2 regions of the Comamonas sp. MYb396 genome follow, and region 2 is predicted to be linked to the other one. Evidence: predicted binding sites of a transcription regulator. Region 2 holds the regulator's gene; the other holds the start of a gene.
The links. The regulator FNR, encoded in region 2, switches genes on or off when oxygen is low (the NO sensors DNR and NnrR bind a similar motif). The targets are predictions, from matches to a motif close to TTGATNNNNATCAA.
Positions count from the first base shown of each region.

Region 1: a site for FNR is predicted at 5,188-5,201, ahead of WH265_RS20580 (universal stress protein). Genes of this name have one in related genera too.

Region 1 covers NZ_JBBGYU010000010.1:66,458-75,879, reverse strand. The annotation lists gene WH265_RS20600 (phosphoenolpyruvate carboxykinase (GTP)) at 409-2,277, shown strand; gene WH265_RS20595 (hypothetical protein) at 2,662-3,072, opposite strand; gene WH265_RS20590 (LysR family transcriptional regulator) at 3,246-4,223, shown strand; gene WH265_RS20585 (metallophosphoesterase) at 4,266-5,111, shown strand; gene WH265_RS20580 (universal stress protein) at 5,355-5,777, shown strand; gene WH265_RS20575 (LysR family transcriptional regulator ArgP) at 5,950-6,894, opposite strand; gene WH265_RS20570 (D-amino acid dehydrogenase) at 6,982-8,316, shown strand; gene WH265_RS20565 (branched-chain amino acid aminotransferase) at 8,387-9,422, opposite strand, start outside.
Region 2 covers NZ_JBBGYU010000005.1:170,509-179,930, forward strand. The annotation lists gene WH265_RS13360 (malonyl-CoA decarboxylase) at 1-251, shown strand, start outside; gene WH265_RS13365 (Bug family tripartite tricarboxylate transporter substrate binding protein) at 445-1,461, shown strand; gene WH265_RS13370 (enoyl-CoA hydratase/isomerase family protein) at 1,478-2,269, shown strand; gene WH265_RS13375 (malonate--CoA ligase) at 2,336-3,892, shown strand; gene WH265_RS13380 (universal stress protein) at 4,003-4,446, opposite strand; gene fnr (fumarate/nitrate reduction transcriptional regulator Fnr) at 4,602-5,324, opposite strand; gene hemN (oxygen-independent coproporphyrinogen III oxidase) at 5,475-6,857, shown strand; gene WH265_RS13395 (sulfite exporter TauE/SafE family protein) at 6,874-7,695, opposite strand; gene WH265_RS13400 (cell division protein ZapA) at 8,143-8,562, opposite strand; gene WH265_RS13405 (hypothetical protein) at 8,562-8,777, opposite strand; cobalamin riboswitch at 8,817-9,061, shown strand; gene WH265_RS13410 (TonB-dependent receptor domain-containing protein) at 9,146-9,422, shown strand, end outside.

The DNA of each region.
Region 1 (9,422 bases), on a different contig from region 2:
GTTGCTGAACCCGCCGCTGGCGGGTTTTTTGTTGCCTGGCGTTCGCTGACGAAGGCTGGCACGGCCCTGTGCTGGCCAGGCCCCTGGGTGACGTCTGGTTGACGCCTGGGTGGTGCCTGGGTGGTGCCGGGCCCAGCGCCACCTGCGCGACAGGGCTGTTGCCCAAGAAACCGGTATCAATACAGTTATGCATTTTGTCATGCATCAAATGCATAGATGCGAAGACTGAAAATCACCGTTTTGGGGGCCGACTGCTAAAATCGCCAGTCCAGCGTAGGCATTGTTGCGCACAGGCATTGCGCCTTGTCCGACGCTGTGGAGACGGTTTTTCAAAAATGGGTTGCTGTCGGCCAAGGAGCTTGTCGCAGCGGTTTTTGATGAACCGTTTACAACTTTGAAAGCCTTCCCATGAACGCAAACATCCAAGCCGGTGTCGCCATTCAGGCCCCCGACTACGTCAAGAACCCCAAGCTCATCGCCTGGGTGGCCGATATGGCCGCACTGTGCAAGCCCGATGCCGTCTACTGGTGCGATGGCAGCCAGGAAGAATACGACCGCCTCTGCCAGCAACTGGTCGATGCCGGCACCTTCAAGAAGCTCAACCCCGCCAAGCGCCCAGGCAGCTTTCTGGCCTGGTCCGACCCGTCGGACGTGGCCCGCGTGGAAGACCGCACCTACATCTGCTCGGCCAAGAAGGAAGACGCCGGCCCGACCAACAACTGGATGGAACCTGCCGAGATGCGCTCGACTCTACAGCCGCTGTTTGACGGTTGTATGAAGGGCCGCACCATGTATGTGGTGCCGTTCTCGATGGGCCCGCTGGGCTCGCCGATTGCCCACGTGGGCATCGAGCTGTCCGACAGCGCCTATGTGGTGGTCAATATGAAGATCATGACCCGCATGGGCCGCGCCGTGTACGACGTGATCGGCAGCGATGGAGATTTTGTGCCCTGCGTGCACACCATCGGCGCGCCGCTGCAAGCCGGCGAGAAGGACACGACCAGCTGGCCTTGCAACAAGACCAAGTACATCGTGCACTACCCCGAGACGCGCGAAATCTGGTCCTACGGTTCGGGCTACGGTGGCAATGCGCTGCTGGGCAAGAAGTGCTTTGCGCTGCGCATCGCCTCGACCATGGGCCGCGACCAGGGCTGGCTGGCCGAGCACATGCTGATTCTGGGCGTGCAAAACCCCCAGGGCAAGAAGTACCACGTGGCCGCCGCTTTCCCCAGCGCCTGCGGCAAGACCAATTTCTCGATGCTGGTGCCGCCCACCGGCTTTGAAGGCTGGAAGGTCACCACCATCGGTGACGACATCGCCTGGATCAAGCCCCAGGCCGACGGCTCGCTGCGCGCGATCAACCCCGAAGCTGGCTACTTTGGCGTGGCCCCTGGCACCAACTACCACACCAACCCCAACTGCATGGCCAGCCTGGACAAGAACGTGATCTTCACCAACGTTGCGCTGACCGATGACGGCGATGTGTGGTGGGAAGGCATGGAAAAGGACAGCGGCCAGCTGCCCGAGCACCTGATCGACTGGCAAGGCAAAGACTGGACGCCCCAGATCGCCAAGGAAACCGGCGCCAAGGCCGCCCACCCCAATGCCCGCTTTACCGTCGCTGCCACCAACAACCCGGCGCTCGACGAAGCCTGGGACGACCCCAAGGGCGTGAAGATCGATGCCTTCATCTTTGGTGGCCGCCGCTCGACCACCGTGCCGCTGGTGACCGAGGCGCGCAACTGGAAGGAAGGCGTCTACATGGCTGCGACCATGGGCTCCGAAACCACCGCTGCCGCCTTTGGCGCGCAAGGCGTGGTGCGCCGCGATCCGTTCGCAATGCTGCCTTTCATGGGCTACAACATGAGCGACTACTTCGCCCACTGGCTGAACCTGGGCGACAAGCTCGAAGCCGCTGGCGCGCAGCTGCCCAAGATCTACACCACCAACTGGTTCCGCAAGGATGCCGCTGGCAAGTTCGTCTGGCCTGGCTACGGTGAGAACATGCGCGTGCTCAAGTGGATGCTCGACCGCCTCGAAGGCCAGGTGCAGGGCACGCAGACCGCCTTTGGTGTGGCACCGCAGTATGCCGAGATCAACTGGACCGGCCTGGACTTCAATGCCGAGCAGTTCAAGACCGTCACCAACATCGACACCGCCGTCTGGACCGAAGAGCTGGCATCGCACCAGGCCCATTTCGACCACCTGGCCCAGCGCCTGCCCCAGGCGCTGCTGGACATCAAGGCCGATCTGGAAAAGCGCCTGGTCGCTGCCTGATCGGTAGCTGGCGAGCTCGCTGGTAGCCCCGCTGCCAGTGGCTGGGATAGCGCAACACAGCAAAACCCCGCATGTTTTAGGCATGCGGGGTTTTGTTTTGGGTGCTTGGTTTGTTGTGAGCGCGCTTGGACTCAGCGTCAGCGCATCGATGGAACTGTGGTTTGTTGCATACAGCCAGCATGTTGCGGGGCAGGAAAGTGCTTGCCAAGCGTTTTCCTAGCACCTGCGGCTTGCGCAGGCGGAGGTGTTCCGCAATCCCAAACCGCTGATCCACTTTGGATGAGATGCAGCCACCAGCAACAAAAAAGCCACGGCATGCCGTGGCTCTTGAAAAGGCAGATCGTGGCTGCCGGCGCTGGGGCTCTGGAGGAACCCCGGCGTTGATCAGTAGTTCTTGTGGTAGAACGAAACCGCTGCGTCGCTCATGGCGCGGTTCAGGTCAGCCATCACGCGGCTGTCTTGCAGGGCCACTTGCCAGGTCTTGTCGTCTTCCAGGGCGCGGCGGTGGCCTTCGTCCCAGCTGCGGCGGGCGGCGCGCAGGCTGCTGCTCAGGTTGCGGGCAGGGGCGGCCAGCAGGGCGATGGCGACAAAGGCGACAGCCCACAGCAGGGCCCAGCCAGCGATCCAGTGGCTACCGCCAGCGACGGAGTCCACCAGGCGGGTAGCAACCACCAGCACGGCAGCGACCAGCGCGGCCAGCATCAGCGATGCGCCAACGCCCTTGGTGCCGAAGGTGGTCTTGAGATGTTCAGCAGCACGTTCCACACGCAGAACGCCCGTGTGTTCGGTAGCCATGTCAGTGTGTACAAAACTGTTGGTCATGATGGATGTCTTTGGTATTAATGCTTCTTTGAAGCGATGAACGAAGTATAGGGTTTACCCTAGACGTTCTCAAATTTATCTTTTGAATCTGTATCATTCATGTCAGTGATGTATTGCGGTTCGCCCAGCGCTGCAAAGGATTGAAAATGCTGCCCCACCAATTTCGGCACCTGGACCTGAACCTCTTGCGTGTATTCGACGAGGTGATGAATGAGCGCAGCCTGACCCGGGCGGCCGACAAGCTAGCCATCACCCAGCCGGCAGTCAGCAATGCGATGCGGCGCTTGCGCGAGGCGCTGCATGACGAACTGTTGGTGCGCAGCGGCCAGGGCGTGGAGCCCACGCCGCTGGCCAATGCGCTGTGGCCGGTGGTGCGCGAATCGCTGGCGCGCCTGCAGGCCAGCTTTGCACCGGAGCGCTTTGACCCCGCGCATGCGACCCAGGCCTTTGTCGTGGCGATGGCCGATGCGACCGCCGCCACCTTGCTGCCCAGCCTGATGCATATTCTGGAGACCGAGGCACCAGGCGTCTCTGTGCATGTGCAACCACTCACTACCCGGGATCCGCGCGAGGAGCTGGAAGCCGAGACCGCCGACCTGGCCGTGGGCTATTTCCCCTTTGTGCTCGCGGAGATGACGGCCCGCGCCCAGTCGGGGGACCTGGTGGATTTCGAGAGCCGGCGCCTCTATGACGGCGAATACCTCTGCGTGATGCGCAAGGATCACCCTTTGAGTGAGGGCTTGCTGACTTTGGAGCGCTACTGCGATGCGCGCCATATGCTGGTGAGCTTTTCCGGCCAGCCCTTTGGCTTTCTGGACGAGGCGCTGGCATCGATCGGCCGCAAACGCCGGGTGGTGCTGACGGTGAACCAGTACTTCACCGCCGCCCGCGTGGTGGCGCGCACCGATCTGCTGACTGTCCTGCCGCGCCACTTTGTGCCCGCCACCGGTATCGCCGATCTGCTGGCCTTCCAGCCGCTGCCGCTGCGCGTCGAGGCCGTGCATGTGGATGCGCTCTGGCGCAGCCGCAGCGGGCATATTCCGCCCTCGGCGCTGGAATGGATGCTGCACGCGCTGGAGCGCTCGGCCCGGGCGGCTTTTCCTGACCTGGAATTACCGATGTAGCGGGGCTGCAAGGCGCCAAAGCCCATGGTAGGCTTGGCGACCATGCACCTGCAAATTCTGTCCGACCTGCATCTGGAGACCCACCCCCATTTCCGTGCCCAGCCTGCGCCCGGCGCACAGTTGCTGGTGCTGGCCGGCGACATTGGCTCCTACCAGAATGGCTCGATGCTGGACGATGCCGATTTTGGCCTCACCCAGTTCAGCCCGCAACAGGCCGGCGGCCATTGGCCCGAACCGGTGATCCTGGTGCCCGGCAACCATGAGTTCGACAACCAGGATTTCGATACCGCCCGGCTGCGCCTGCGTGCCAGCTGCGAAAAGCTGGGCATCACCATGCTCGACTGCGACACCCTGGTCATCGATGGCGTACGCTTTATCGGCACCACGCTCTGGTCCGACTACGACGCCATTGCGCTGCACAACGGCGTGACCGAGCTGGGTGCGCTGATGAAGCAGCGCGAGAAGGCCTTCAAGGCTGCCAATTTCTACCTGACCAAGGCCCAGATGCAGCGCAACGGCCAGCCCTTTTTGGCCGCCGAGATGCGCGACGAAGCGCTGCGTTGCCAGGAATGGCTGCGCGCCGCACTGGCCGAGCCCTTTGACGGCAAGACCGTCGTCATCACCCACTTTGCGCCCAGCCTGCGCAGCGCCGATCCGCGCTATGGACTGACCCCTGGCACCGCCGGCTTTTGCAATGTGCTCGATGACCTGCTGCCCTATGCCGACCTCTGGATCCATGGCCATCTGCATGCTCCGAGCGACTATGTGGCCAAAGGCCAGCACAGCGATGGCCGCCCCTGGCAATGCCGGGTCGTGGCCAACCCGCTGGGCTATGCGCGCAAGGGCGAGCAGGAAAGCTTCAATCCGCATTGCTTGGTGCGGGTGTAGCCAGGTTTGCTCCATTTCCGGCCTCCCCTCGCCAAATCTCAAATCCAAGGGTTTTTACCTAAATTTATCGCCAGGCCTGATGCACATCAATGCCCGTTTGACGATAAATCTATAAGCTGATACACATGATTTAGCCTGTAAAGCGCGTTCTTGCTGATGGAGCGCGGGTTTGCCAGGCCACAGTCCAGCGTTGGTGGCGCCACCGGTGTTGGGTCCCTCACCCCTTTTTGAAGGAGTCAAGGCATGCGTATTTTGTTGGCCGTTGATGGCAGCCCCTACACCCAGAAGATGCTCGATTACCTGGCAGCGCACGCAGAGTGGCTGACGCCCAACCACCACTATACGGTGCTCACGGTGCAGCCTTTGCTGCCGCCCCGGGCCGCCAAGGCCTTGGGCAAGGCGCTGGTGGATGACTACCACAGCGAGGAGGCGCAGAAGGTGCTGGTGCCGGTGCAGGAGTTTCTGGCCGCCCACCAGGTCAAGGCTGTGGCCGAGACTGCCGTCGGCCCGATCTCGCAGACCATTGCCGAGACGGCCGATAAGGGTGACTATGACCTGCTGATCATGGGCACCCGGGGCCATGGCGCACTGGCCAAGCTGGTGCTGGGCTCGGTGGCGACCCAGGTGCTGGCCGAGAGCAAGCTGCCGGTATTGCTGATTCGGTAAATGGATCAGATCATGCGTCTGTCATTTGCTATTCACCATATAGCAATACTTGGCGTGGATACTGCACAAGCAATGGATTTCACTGATGAGGGAGGGATGGAACCACCGGTGCGATGAATGCCTGTGGACATCCGGAAACTGCTTGCATCCCCCTGGGGTGCAGGCAGTTTTTTTATGCCTTGACGGTGGCGCGCGCGGCGGCCGTGGGCGGCGCCAGGCTGCTCTTGGCGCTGTGCACCATCGCGTCGCTCAGGGCGCCCAGCAAGGCCGACTGCAGATTCCAGCAGTGCCAGTACAGGTCCACGCGCAGCACCTGGGCCTCGGCCACATTGACCAGGCGGCCATCGGCGAGATAAGGGCGGGCCAGCAGCTCGGGCACCACGCCCACGCCCCAGCCAGCAGCCACGGCGCGCACCTGGGCTTCGGAATTGGGCACATAGAGCTGGTGCAGGCCGACGGTCTTGAGGCCCATCGCGCGGGCGACAAACACGCGCTGCATGTCGTCCTTGCGGTTGTAGCTGAGAAACGGCAGGTGCTTGAAGTTGCTGCGGTTGATGCCCTGCGGCACATGCTGCTGGGCAAAACTGGGCGCTGCCACGGCGATGTAGTGCATGGCGCCCAGCGCGGTCACGCGGCAGCCGCGCAGCGCCTGCGGCATGGTGGTGACGCAGCCGAGCACCTCGCCGGTGCGCAGCAGCTCCAGCGTGTGGTCCTGGTCGTCGGTGATGATCTCCAGCGGCAGCTGCTGCAGTGCGATGTCCTGCAGCGCATCGAGCGCCCAGGTGGCAATGCTGTCGGCATTGATGGCAATCGAGATGGCCTCGTCATGCGCGCTGCGGCCCATGGCGTGGGGCAGCAGGCTGTGCAGCTCCTGCTCCAGGTCGGTGCGCAGCAGCCGCAGCTGCTGGGTGTGCTTGAGCAGCAGCTGGCCGGCAGCGGTGGGCCGCAGCGGGCGGCTGCGCACCACCAGCACCGAGCCGATCTGCGCCTCCAGCGCGCGCAGCCGCTGCGAGACGGCCGATTGCGTCACATTCAGGCGCAGCGCGGCCTTCTCGAAACCGCCTTCTTCAATCACGGCGGCCAGGCATTCCAGCGCGACCGGGTCCAGGTTGCTCATGGGGCTCCAGTATTAGAAGAACTGATGAATCTTGAAGAAGTTTAATTGCACTTTATGTTACAGCCAAGATGCCAGACACTGAGAGGCATGAAAGTCATCATCCTCGGCGCCGGCATCATCGGCACCAGCACTGCCTGGCATTTGCTGCAACTCGGCCATGACGTCACCGTCGTGGATCGCCAACCGGACGCGGCGCTGGAGACCAGCTATGCCAATGCCGCGCAGATCTCGGTGAGCTACTGCGAGCCCTGGGCCAACAAGCATGCCCCGCTCAAGGCGCTCAAGTGGATGTTCGACAAGGAGGCCCCGCTGCTGCTGCGCCCCCATGCCGATCCGCAGCAATGGCGCTGGCTCACGCAGTTTCTGGCCGAGTGCAATGACCGCTCCTTTGCCCGCAATGTGCAGCAGATCGTCGCGCTGGGTGCCTATAGCCACAACGCCTTGAAGGCGATGGTGGCGCAGACTGGCATCCAGTTCAACCGGCTCGAGCGCGGCATTGCCCACTTCTTCACCAGCGACGAAGCGGTGCAGGATGCGCAGATGGCCGTCGACCTGATGCGCCAGTACGGTGTGAACCGCCGCATGGTCAGCACCGAAGAGTTTTTGAAGATCGAGCCCGCCTTCAAGCCCTATGCCGCGCAGATCAAGGGCGGCACCTTTACCGAGAGCGACGAGAGCGGCGATGCGCGGGTGTTCACGCAAAAGCTCGCCCAGCTCTGCGCCCAAGGCGGCGTGCAGTTTCTCTACAACCACCGTGTTGAGCGGCTGAATGTGGCCGGTGGCGCGATCGACTCCGTCACCGTGCGCGCCACCGCAGCGGGCGCCGACAGCAGTCCGCGCACCTTGCAGGGCGATGCCGTCATCGTCGCCTGCGGCAGCTACACCGCGCCGCTGCTGCGCACCGTGGGCCTGAATGTCGCCATCTACCCCGGCAAGGGTTACAGCGCCACCTTGCCGATCTTGAAACCCGAGTCCGCGCCCTTTGTCAGCTGCATTGATGATGGCAACAAGCTGGCGATGAGCCGCCTGGGCAACCAGCTGCGCGTGGCCGGTACGATCGAGCTCAACGGTTTTGACAGCTCGCTGGACAGCCCGCTGGCCAAGGCCCGCTGCCATATGCTGGCGCGCCGCATCGAGGAGCTGATGCCCGGCGTCTGCGACACCCGCCTGCCCGAGCAAGGTGGCAACCCGCAGTTCTGGACCGGCCTGCGCCCCGCCACCCCCACCAATATCCCCTTCATCGGCCGCACCAAGATCGGCAAGCTCTGGATCAATGCCGGCCACGGCACCCTGGGCTGGACCCATGGCGCCGGCAGCGGCAAGGCCATGGCCGAGCTGGTGAGCGGCCGCATGCCAGAGATGCAGTTTGGCTTCTACGGCTATGAAAGCGAAGCCAAGCGCCGGGCCGCAGTCGCCGCCTGAACGGCAACGGACAACGCCATGAAAAAGGGCCGCACACTGTGCGGCCCTTTTAGCGTTTATCGCGGACGAATCAGGCGTCCAGACGCACCAGCCAGCCGTGGCGGTCAGGGGCGCGGCCGTACTGGATGTCGGTCAGTTCCTTGCGCAGGGCCATCGTGACTTCGCCAGCCGGGGCCGACAGGTCGCCCACCGAGAAGCCTTCGCCCTTGAGCTGGCCGATGGGGGTGATGACGGCAGCGGTACCGCAGGCAAACACTTCGGTGATGTCACCGGAGGCGACGCCTTGCTTCCACTCGTCCACAGCGATCTTGCGCTCTTCGACCACCATGCCACGGTCGCGTGCCAGTTGCAGCAGCGAGTCGCGCGTGATGCCTTCCAGAATGCTGCCCGACAGCGCGGGGGTGACCAGCTTGTTTTGCTTGCCGTAGACCAGGAACACGTTCATGCCGCCCAGCTCTTCGAGGTACTTGCCTTCGGCAGGGTCGAGGAACAGCACCTGCGAGCAGCCGTTGTCCTGCGCTTGCTGCTGGGGCAGCAGCGAAGCGGCATAGTTGCCGCCGCACTTGGCGGCACCCGTGCCACCCTTGGCCGCGCGGGCATAGTCGGTGGACAGCCAGATCGCCACGGGCGCCACGCCCTTGGCAAAGTAGGGGCCGGCGGGGCAGGCGATCACGTAGTAGGTGGCCTTGTGGGCGCTGCGCACGCCCAGGAAGACTTCGTCACCGATCATGAAGGGGCGCAGGTAGAGGCTCGCTTCGTTGCCGCTGGGCACCCAGTCCTTGTCCACGGCGATGATTTGCTTGAGCGATTCCACAAAGATATCGACCGGCAGCTCCGGCAGCGCCAGGCGGCGGGCGGAGCGCTGCAGGCGCTCGGCATTGGCCTGGGGGCGGAAGGTCCAGACCGAGCCGTCAGCATGGCGGTAGGCCTTGATGCCTTCAAAGATTTCCTGGCCGTAGTGCAGCACGGCGGCCGCAGGGTCCAGCGCAATCGGGCCGTAAGGGGTCACGGCCGCATCGCGCCAGCCGCCCTCTTTGTCCCAGTGCACCGAGACCATGTGGTCGGTGAAGTGCAGACCAAAACCCGGGTTGTCCAGAATCTTGGCG
Region 2 (9,422 bases):
CCCGCTACCTGGGCAAGAGCCTGGTCAAGGACAAACCGGTGGACCCGGTCGCGCGCTTTCACCTGGGCAATGGCTCGCGCGTCGAGCGCCTGAACTGGGCGGGTGATACCTCGGCCAAGGGCATCAAGCAGTCCTATGGTTTGATGGTGAACTACCTGTACGACTTGAAGCGCCTGGACAAGCACCGCAATGCGCTCGCCCAGGGCAAGATTCCGGTGTCATCGGGCATCGAGGCGCTGGCCAAGGTCTGAACCTGTTTTTGAGGATGGCAGGCCAGCATCGCGCCCCGGGCGCTGCGCTGGCCTGGAGAGAGCTGCAGGCCCCCATCAGGGCCGCAGCCTGGGTGGTAGGCATTCTTTGCTGACCACCCAGGGCCTGCGCGTTGCTGTCGGCGCGCGCAGGCGGGTGTGCGTGGATCTTTAAAAATAACCGTTAGGAGACAAGATGACCAAGAGCAATACACCTTCCCCGTCCAGAAGACGAACCCTGCTGGGCCTGGCCGCTGGCATGGCGGGCACGGCGCTGCCCGCCTGGAGCTGGGCCAACACTGCAGCAGCCAAGGACTGGCCCACCAAGCCGGTGACCTGGGTGGTGCCCTTTCCCGCAGGGGGCGGCACCGATGCCTTTGCGCGGCCGCTGTCCTCGCAGTTCTCGAAAATCTCGGGCAAGACCCTGGTGATCGACAACAAAGGCGGCGCTGGCGGCACCCTGGGCGCCAGCTTTGCTGCGCGCCAGCCCTCCGACGGCTACCATTTCTTCATGGGCGGCACCCACCATGTGATTGCGCCCTCGGTCTACCCCAAGCTCGATTACGACATCCAGAAGGACCTGGTGCCGCTGGCCCTGCTCGCCACGGTGCCGCAGGTGCTGGTGGTCAACCCCAAGCGGGTGACGGCGGCCAATATGCAGCAGCTGCTGGCCCAGCTCAAGGCCAACCCGGGCAAGATGAGCTTTGCCTCGGCCGGCGCGGGCACCAGCCACCACCTGGCTGGCGAGCTGTTCAAGATCCAGAGCCAGACCGACATTCTGCATGTGCCTTACAAGGGCGCGGGCCCGGCGCTGCAGGACCTGATTGCCGGCAATGTGGACATGCTGTTCGACGGCCTGGGCTCGTCGGCCGCGCATATCGCCGCCGGGCGCATCAAGTGCCTGATGGTCTCGGGCAGCCAGCGCAACCCATCGCTGCCCGATGTGCCCTGCGCTGCCGAAGTGGGGCTGCCCGATTACAACGTGACCACCTGGTACGGCCTCTGGGCCATCAAGGGCACCTCGCCCGAGCTGCAGGCGCGCATGTTCGAAGAGGCCAAACGCATGGGCGCGTCGGAAGAAATCAAGGCCATCTGGGCCAAGAATGGTGCGGAATATGGCAGCATGACGCAGCCGCAGTTTGCCGCCTTTGTGGCCGACGAGGTCAAGCGCTGGGCCGAGGTGGTCAAGGCCTCGGGTGCGAAGATTGAATGACAAGAGGAGCGAGATGATGGCGGGGCAGGTTCGTGTGCAATCGTGGGTGGCGGGCAAGGAGGCATCCCGCGCGCAGGCCGTGCGCGTGGTGCTGGACCATGCGGGCAAGCGCAATGCCATGTCGCGCGCCATGTGGCGCCAGCTGCGCCGCGTGTTTGAGGACCTGCAGCGCCAGCCCGGGCTGCGCTGCATCGTGCTGCAAGGCGAGGGCGAGGCCTTTTGTGCCGGTGGCGATATCTCGGAGTACGCCGGCTTTCGCTTTCAGCCAGAGAGCCTGGCCGCCTTCCACGAAGGCGAGGTCTGGCCGGCGCTCCATGCCATGCTGCAATGCGATGTGCCGCTGGTCGCTGCCATTGACGGCGCCTGCATGGGCGCGGGCGTGGAGCTGGCCAGCTGCTGCGACACCCGCCTGGCAACAGACAGAGCCCAGTTTGGCGCGCCGATTGCCAAGCTGGGCTTTCCGATGGCGCCCAAGGAGGCGGCGCTGGTGCTGAGCCAGGTGGGGCCTGCCAAGACGCGGCAGATGCTGCTGGAGGCAGCGGTCTTTGGCGCCGAGCAGATGCTGGCCTCGGGCTTTTTGAGCCAGGTGTACCCCGCTCAAGACCTGCACGCCCAGCTGGAACGCAGCGTCGCCCGCATCTGCGGCCTGGCGCCCCAGGCCGCCCGCATGACCAAGCAGCTGCTGCGTGCGCTGGCCGAAGGCGATGCCCAGGCCCCGGTGCTGCAGCAGCCCTATGCCTATGCCGATTCGGCAGAACACCGCGAAGGCATTGCCGCCTTTGTCGCCAAAAGAGCAGCCCAGTTTTGACCGTGCCTGCGCTGGCCACCGGCCAGGCCGCAGGCGCCAAGGAAACCACCAACCAAGTAGACAAACATGACCAACGACAACCTGTTCTGCGCCCTGCGCGCGGCCTTTCCTGAGGACCTCGATGCCATCGCCGTGGAGACCACCTCGGCCAGCGGTGAGCCGCTGAACTACAGCTGGCGCGACCTGGACCGCATGAGCGCGCGCATCGCCAACCTGCTCGATTCACTGAATATTCCTTCCGGCAGCCGCGTAGCGGTGCAGGTGGAAAAGTCGGTCGAAGCGATGGCGCTGTACCTGGCCACCTTGCGCGCCGGCCATGTGTTTCTGCCGCTCAACACCGCCTACCAAAGCGCCGAGATCGAGTACTTTGTCACCAATGCCGAGCCGGCCGTGGTGGTCTGCTCGCCGGCCAACTTTGGCTGGGTCTCCAAGATCGCTTTCCAGTGCGGCACGCAAAGCGTGTTTACCCTGGGCGATGACCGCAGCGGCACGCTGCTGGAGCGTGCGGTGCACTGCGCCGATGCGCACACGCCTGCGCAGAAATCTGCCGACGATATGGCTGCCATCCTCTACACCAGTGGTACCACCGGGCGCAGCAAGGGCGCGATGCTGAGCCATGGCAACCTGCTGAGCAATGCCGTGATGCTCAAGGACTACTGGGGCTGGAAAAAGGGCGATGTGCTGATCCATGCGCTGCCGATCTTCCATGTGCATGGCCTGTTTGTCGCGATCCATGCGGCCTTGCTCAATGGCAGCAAGATGGTCTGGTTTGCCAAGTTCGAGCCCAAGGCGGTGATTGCCGCGATGGCGCGGGCGACGGTCTTCATGGGCGTGCCGACCCTGTATGTGCGCCTGCTGGCCGAGCCGGGCCTGACCAAGGCGGCGGCCCAGCACATGCGTTTGTTCATCTCCGGCTCGGCGCCGTTGCTGATCGAGACCTTCCGCGACTGGCAGACCCGCACCGGCCACACGATTTTGGAGCGCTATGGCATGAGCGAGACCATCATGCTGGTCTCCAACCCCTACCAGGCCGATGCCCGCCATGGCGGCCAGGATGAGCGCCGGGGCGGCACGGTGGGCTTTCCGCTGCCGGGTGTGGGCGTGCGGGCGCAGGGCGATGACGGCCAGGCGCTGGGCGCCGATGAGATCGGCCATATCCAGGTGCAAGGCCCCAATGTGTTCAGCGGCTACTGGCGCATGCCCGAGAAGACCGCGCAGGAGTTCACGGCCGACGGCTGGTTCAAGACCGGCGACGTGGGCAAGATCGATGCGCGCGGCTATGTGACCATCGTCGGCCGCAGCAAGGACCTGATCATCTCCGGCGGCTACAACGTCTACCCGGCCGAGATCGAGGGCTTCATCAACGAACTGCCGGGCGTCGCGGAAAGCGCGCTGGTCGGCGTGCCGCACCCCGATTTTGGCGAAGTGGGCGTGGCCGTGGTCATTGCCAAGGCGGGCCAGCAGCTCGATGCCGAGGGCATCATTGCGACTTTGAAAAAGCAGCTGGCCAACTTCAAGATTCCCAAGCGCTGCTTTGTCGTGGGCGAGCTGCCACGCAACACCATGGGCAAGGTGCAAAAGAACCTGCTGCGCGACCAGTACCAGGGCCTGTTCAAGGGCTGATGCGCCCATGAAGGCGGCCTGCGCCGCCATGACAAAACCCTCGCGCTGTGGCAGCCAAGAAGCTGCCACAGGCGAGGGTTTGCTATTGGGCGGATGCGCTTAGGTGGCGATCAGCGCAGCACCAGCACCGGTATCGTCGCATGGGTCAGCACATGCTGGGTTTCGCTGCCCAGCAGCAGGCGCTTCAAGCCCCGGTAGCCGTGCGATGCCATGACGATCAGGTCGCAGTTTTCCTTTTTCGCCGTCTCCAGCAGCGCCTCGGCAATCATGTCGGACTTGATCACCAGGGTCTTGATGGGCACGCCGGTGGCAGCGCCTTCGGCCACCACCTTGTCGACAATGCCCTGGGCGGCGCGTTCCCAGCCGTCCTCGATGCGCGCAATGTCATCGGGGTTTTGCATGGTGCTGCCCTCGAAGTAGCTGCGCGGGTAGTTGGGCGAGATGTTGACGGCGGTGACCGTGGCGTGGCTCAGCTTGGCCAGCGCGAGGGCGTGGCGCACGGCCTTCTCGGACAGCTCAGAGCCATCGGTGGCAAGCAGGATATGTTGGTACATGGCAGGCTCCTTTCAGGTCAGACGTAGGGCAGGGCGACCAGGGGCCAGCCTTGCCGTGGATTCAACACAGAGCATCGCCGCTTGCGGCTTGAGCGGATGTCGGATCAGACCGCGTTTGTATCCGCTGACGCGGCGACTTGGAATAGCTGCTTAGCTTAGGCCGAGCAGGCCTGGGTGTTGATCAGGCCCTGGAGCTTGTCGGTGTCCAGAATGCGCACATGGCGCTGCTTGACCTCGATGATGTTCTCCTCGGCAAACTTGGAGAAGGTGCGGCTGACGGTCTCGAGCTTGAGGCCCAGGTAGCTGCCGATTTCCTCGCGTGTCATGCGCAGGATCAGCTCATGCTGCGAAAAGCCCCGGGCATGCAGGCGCTGCACCAGGTTCAGCAAGAAGGCGGCCAGGCGCTCTTCGGCGCGCATGCTGCCCAGCAGCAGCATGACGCCATGCTCGCGCACGATCTCGCGGCTCATGACCTTGTGCACATGGTGCTGCAAGGCGGTCACTTCGCGCGACAGGTCTTCGAGCGAGGAGTAGGGCATCACGCAGACTTCGGCGTCTTCCAGCGCAATCGCGTCGCAGGAATGGCGGTCGTTGACGATGCCGTCAAGCCCGATGATCTCGCCGGCCATCTGAAAGCCGGTGACCTGGTCGCGTCCGTCTTCGGTGGCGATGCTGGTCTTGAAAAAGCCGGTGCGAATCGCATAGAGGGAGGTGAAGGTCTCACCGTTGCGGAACAGCGCGCTGCCGCGTTTGATCTTGCGCCGGGTGGCGACGATCTCGTCGATGCGCTCCATTTGTTCGGCCGACAGTCCCACGGGCATGCACAGCTCGCGCAAATTGCAGTTGGAGCACACCACTTTGATGGAGTTGGATGTCATGTATCAATACCCGTGAACAAATATTCATGTAGGAACGGCGTTCCTCGTATGCGCCTATTGTGCGTGCAGGCGCCAAATGGGTTCTTGATGTACATCAAGGACGCGTGGCAGAGCTTGGGGCACATTGGGGGTCCGCTAGGAAGAAGCCACATGATTTCCCTGACCCCCGACCTGCTGCGCCGTTTTGATGTTCCCGGCCCCCGTTACACCTCGTATCCTACCGCAGACCGATTTGTTGAAGCCTTTGCTGCGAATGAGTACAAGCAGGCGCTGGCGCAACGCGGCACCGGCCTGGCTGGCAGGCTCGCTCCGCTGTCCTTGTATGTGCATGTGCCGTTCTGCGCCTCGCTGTGCTACTACTGTGCCTGCAACAAGATCATCACCAAGCATGCCGAGCGGGCCGACGAGTACCTGGACTACCTCGAGCGCGAGCTGGACCTGCAGCTGGCCCATGTCAGCGCCCGTCCCACCATCAGCCAGCTGCACCTGGGCGGCGGCTCGCCCACGTTCTTGACCGATGCCGGCCTCAGCCGCCTGATGGACATGGTCAAGCAGCGTTTTCATCTGCAGCCCGGTGGCGAGTACTCGATCGAGGTGGACCCGCGCACCGTGAGCCGCGAGCGCCTGCAGCATCTCTACCAGCTGGGCTTTAACCGGCTGAGCTTTGGCGTGCAGGATTTTGACCCGCTGGTGCAAAAGGCCGTGCACCGCGAGCAGCCCGCCGACCAGGTGTTTGCCTTGGTCGAGCAGGCGCGTGAGATCGGCTTTGAATCTATCAATATCGATCTGATCTATGGTCTACCCCAGCAAAGCCCGGCCAGCTTTGTGCGCACGATGGAGCAGGTCAATGCGCTGCGGCCCGACCGCATTGCGCTCTACGCCTATGCGCACCTGCCCGAGCGCTTCAAGCCCCAGCGCCGCATCCAGGCGCAGGACCTGCCCAGCCCGGCCGACAAGCTGGCCATGCTGGCCCAGGCCCTGGCCGCGCTGGAAGGCGCCGGTTATGTGTATGTGGGCATGGACCATTTCGCCTTGCCCGACGATGCCTTGGCGGTGGCCAAGCGCCAAGGGCGCCTGCACCGCAACTTTCAGGGCTACAGCACCCAGCCCGATTGCGATCTGCTGGCGCTGGGCGTGTCGGCCATCGGCCGCATTGGCGCGACCTACAGCCAGAATGCCAAGACCCTGGAGGAGTACTACGACCTGATCGACCAGGGTCAGATCCCCGTGGTGCGGGGCCTGGCATTGACGCGCGATGACCTGCTGCGCCGCGCGGTGATCATGGGCCTGATGTGCCAGGGGAGCCTGGCGATTGAATCGCTGGAGCAGGCCTGGCTGATTGATTTTGCGCAGTACTTTGCCGCCGAGCTGGCCCAGCTGCGCGAGCTGCAGGAGCAAGGCCTGGTGCAGCTGAGCGACGAGGCGATCAATGTGACCGAGCTGGGTTGGTACTTTGTGCGCGGCGTGGCCATGGTGTTCGACAAGAACCTGCAGGCCGACCGCAACCGGGCGCGCTTCTCGCGGATTATCTAGCCCGCTCTGGCAAGTCTCAGCCCTGCCAGGCCGCCAGGCTCTTGTAGAGCATGTACGCGGCCAGGCACAGCAAGATGCCGCCAAAGATCTTCTTGAGCTGGCCCACCGGCAGCCGGTGCGCGGCACGGGCGCCCAGCGGCGCCGTCAGCACGCTGCAGGTGGCAATGGCGGCCAGGCCGGGCAGCCAGATATAGCCCAGCGAATGCGGTGGCAGGCCCTGCAGGTGCAGGCCAGCCACCATGAAGCCGATGACATTGGTGACCGCAATTGGAAAACCCAGTGCCGAGCTGGTGGCCACCGCGTTGTGCATCGGCACGCTGCACCAGGTCATGAAAGGCACGCTGATGAAGGCGCCACCGGCGCCCACCAGGCCCGAGAGGCAGCCGATCACGCCGCCAGCGGCCACCTGGCCGGCCGTGCCCGGCATGGCGCGCATGGCCTTGCTGTTGGGCTTGCGGAACATGCGCAGTGCCGAGTAACCAATGAACAGGCCAAAAAACAAACCCAGGTAGCTGCCCTTGAGCACCGCAAAAATGCCCAGGCTGGCCAGCAGGCCGCCCAGCACAATGCCCGGGGCCAGGCGTTTGACAAGGTCCCAGCGCACGGCGCCATGCTGGTGGTGGGCGCGCACGCTGGACATCGAGGTGAAGACGATGGTCGCCATCGAGGTGGCAATCGCCATCTTGATCGCCAGCTCCGGCGCCACGCCCTGGGTGCCCAGGATGTAGGTGATAAAGGGCACCAGCACCATGCCGCCGCCAATGCCCAGCAGGCCCGCCAGAAATCCGCCGATCAGGCCCAGAAACGACAGCGGCAGCAAAACAAGAGGATCAGTCATGGCGCGCAGTAAAAAGGCCACCTGAAACAGGTGGCCTGAAACCCCGCTGTCGCGGAGAGGAGAAGACAGGTTGGGCAGCCTGCCCGAAAAAATCAGGTGTTCGCAGCGGATCCACTGGACCGTCATCCTGAACCGGGGGTTCAGGTGGGCAAGGGCAACCTATCGTTGGGTTCATCTGACGCGAGACGATCACGCTCAATAGGTGATGTACCAAGCCCGTGCTCGTAGAGCATTGGTTCAAGGAACTATAAAGTCCAGCAGGGCTGCGAACGCCTCCATTGTAATCGCTCGCGCCTGCTGCACCCACCAAAACTGCATGCCAATGTGCCTGGATTGGTCAAAAAAGATAGCTGGCTAGCTATATTGAGTAATGGAAAAGGTGGTATTTTGTGCGGAGGCATTGCATGGGGCGGCAATCTGGTGTTGGCGCCAGCTTGCCGCCAGGCCTCAGGCGCTGGTGTCCAGGGTTTCGGCAGCCTTGGCAGGGGCGGGCGCCAGTGCGGCGTCCAGCCTTTGCATGACAGACTGCAGGCGGGGTTCGTCCCAGTCGAGGCTGGCCTGGCCGCCGGCAGCGGGCTGGGCTTGGGCCTCGGCCATCGCGGCAGACTGGGCAGCGGCCTGTGCCTGCAACGCGTCCGCCGTCTGGCTGAGCTGGCTGTTCTGCACCTGCAAATCCAGCAGATCAAAGGCGACATTGAGGGCAGCCAGCACGGCGATGCGCTCGCGGCCACGGATCTTGCCCGCGTCGCGGATACCGCTCATGGCCTCATCGACATGCTTGACGGCGGCCAGCAGACGTGCTTCCTGGCCTTCGGGGCAGCCCAGCATATAGCTTTGCTGCATGATGTGTACTTCCAGCTGTTTCATCATTCGTCCTGGTCAAAGGTCTTGGGCAGGCGTTCGATCAGTGCATCCACGCGGGCGCGGGCCGCTGTCAGGCGCGATTGGAGGGAGTCGCGCTCCTGGGTCAGGGTGGTGACTTGCTCTTGCAATTGGGCGTGGGCGCGTTGCAAAGCCTCATGACGGCTCAGCAGTGCCTCCACCCGCTCAAGCATCAGATCCATAGAAGGCGTAGTGGCCATAGAGAGACAGTCTTCTTAAGTGCGCAATGGGTTTAACGCTAAAATTGTACCCGTTGGTGCTCGCCCCAGTGGTTCACATGGGGGCAGTTCAACGGGAAGCAGGAGCGCTGCTTGTGCCCTACAAGCCTTACGCAACCTGCGCTGCCCCCGCAACGGTAAGCGATGGTTGGCTTTTGCGCCATCCACAGCCACCACTATGCCACTGAATACCTTGAACAAGTGTTTGGGAAGGCGTGTGCTGTGTCATCGCCAGCCCGGATACCGGCCAACAATAGTGGAGGCGCGCGGCTGAGGCCTTGCTGCGGCCTCCGTGTTCCCCATTGCCGGCGGGGAGGCTGGCGCGGGGTGGTTCATCACCAACTCAGTGCATGTTTTCCTCTGCTTTTTCGACACGCCGCTGCGCGCGTCCCGCGCTTGCGCCCCGCTCGGGCACCCTCCATTCCCCCCGTTTTTTGGCCTTGGCCATCGCATCGGCGTTGCCCCTGTTGGCGCTGCCAGCACAGGCGCAGCAGGCTCCAGCCGCCCAGGAAACAGAGGGTAAAAACCTGCAAGAGATGGTGGTGACCGCCAACCGCATCGAGCAGCCGCTCTCCGATCTGGTGGCCGATATGTCCATCATTGATGCGCAGACCATCGAGCGCCAGG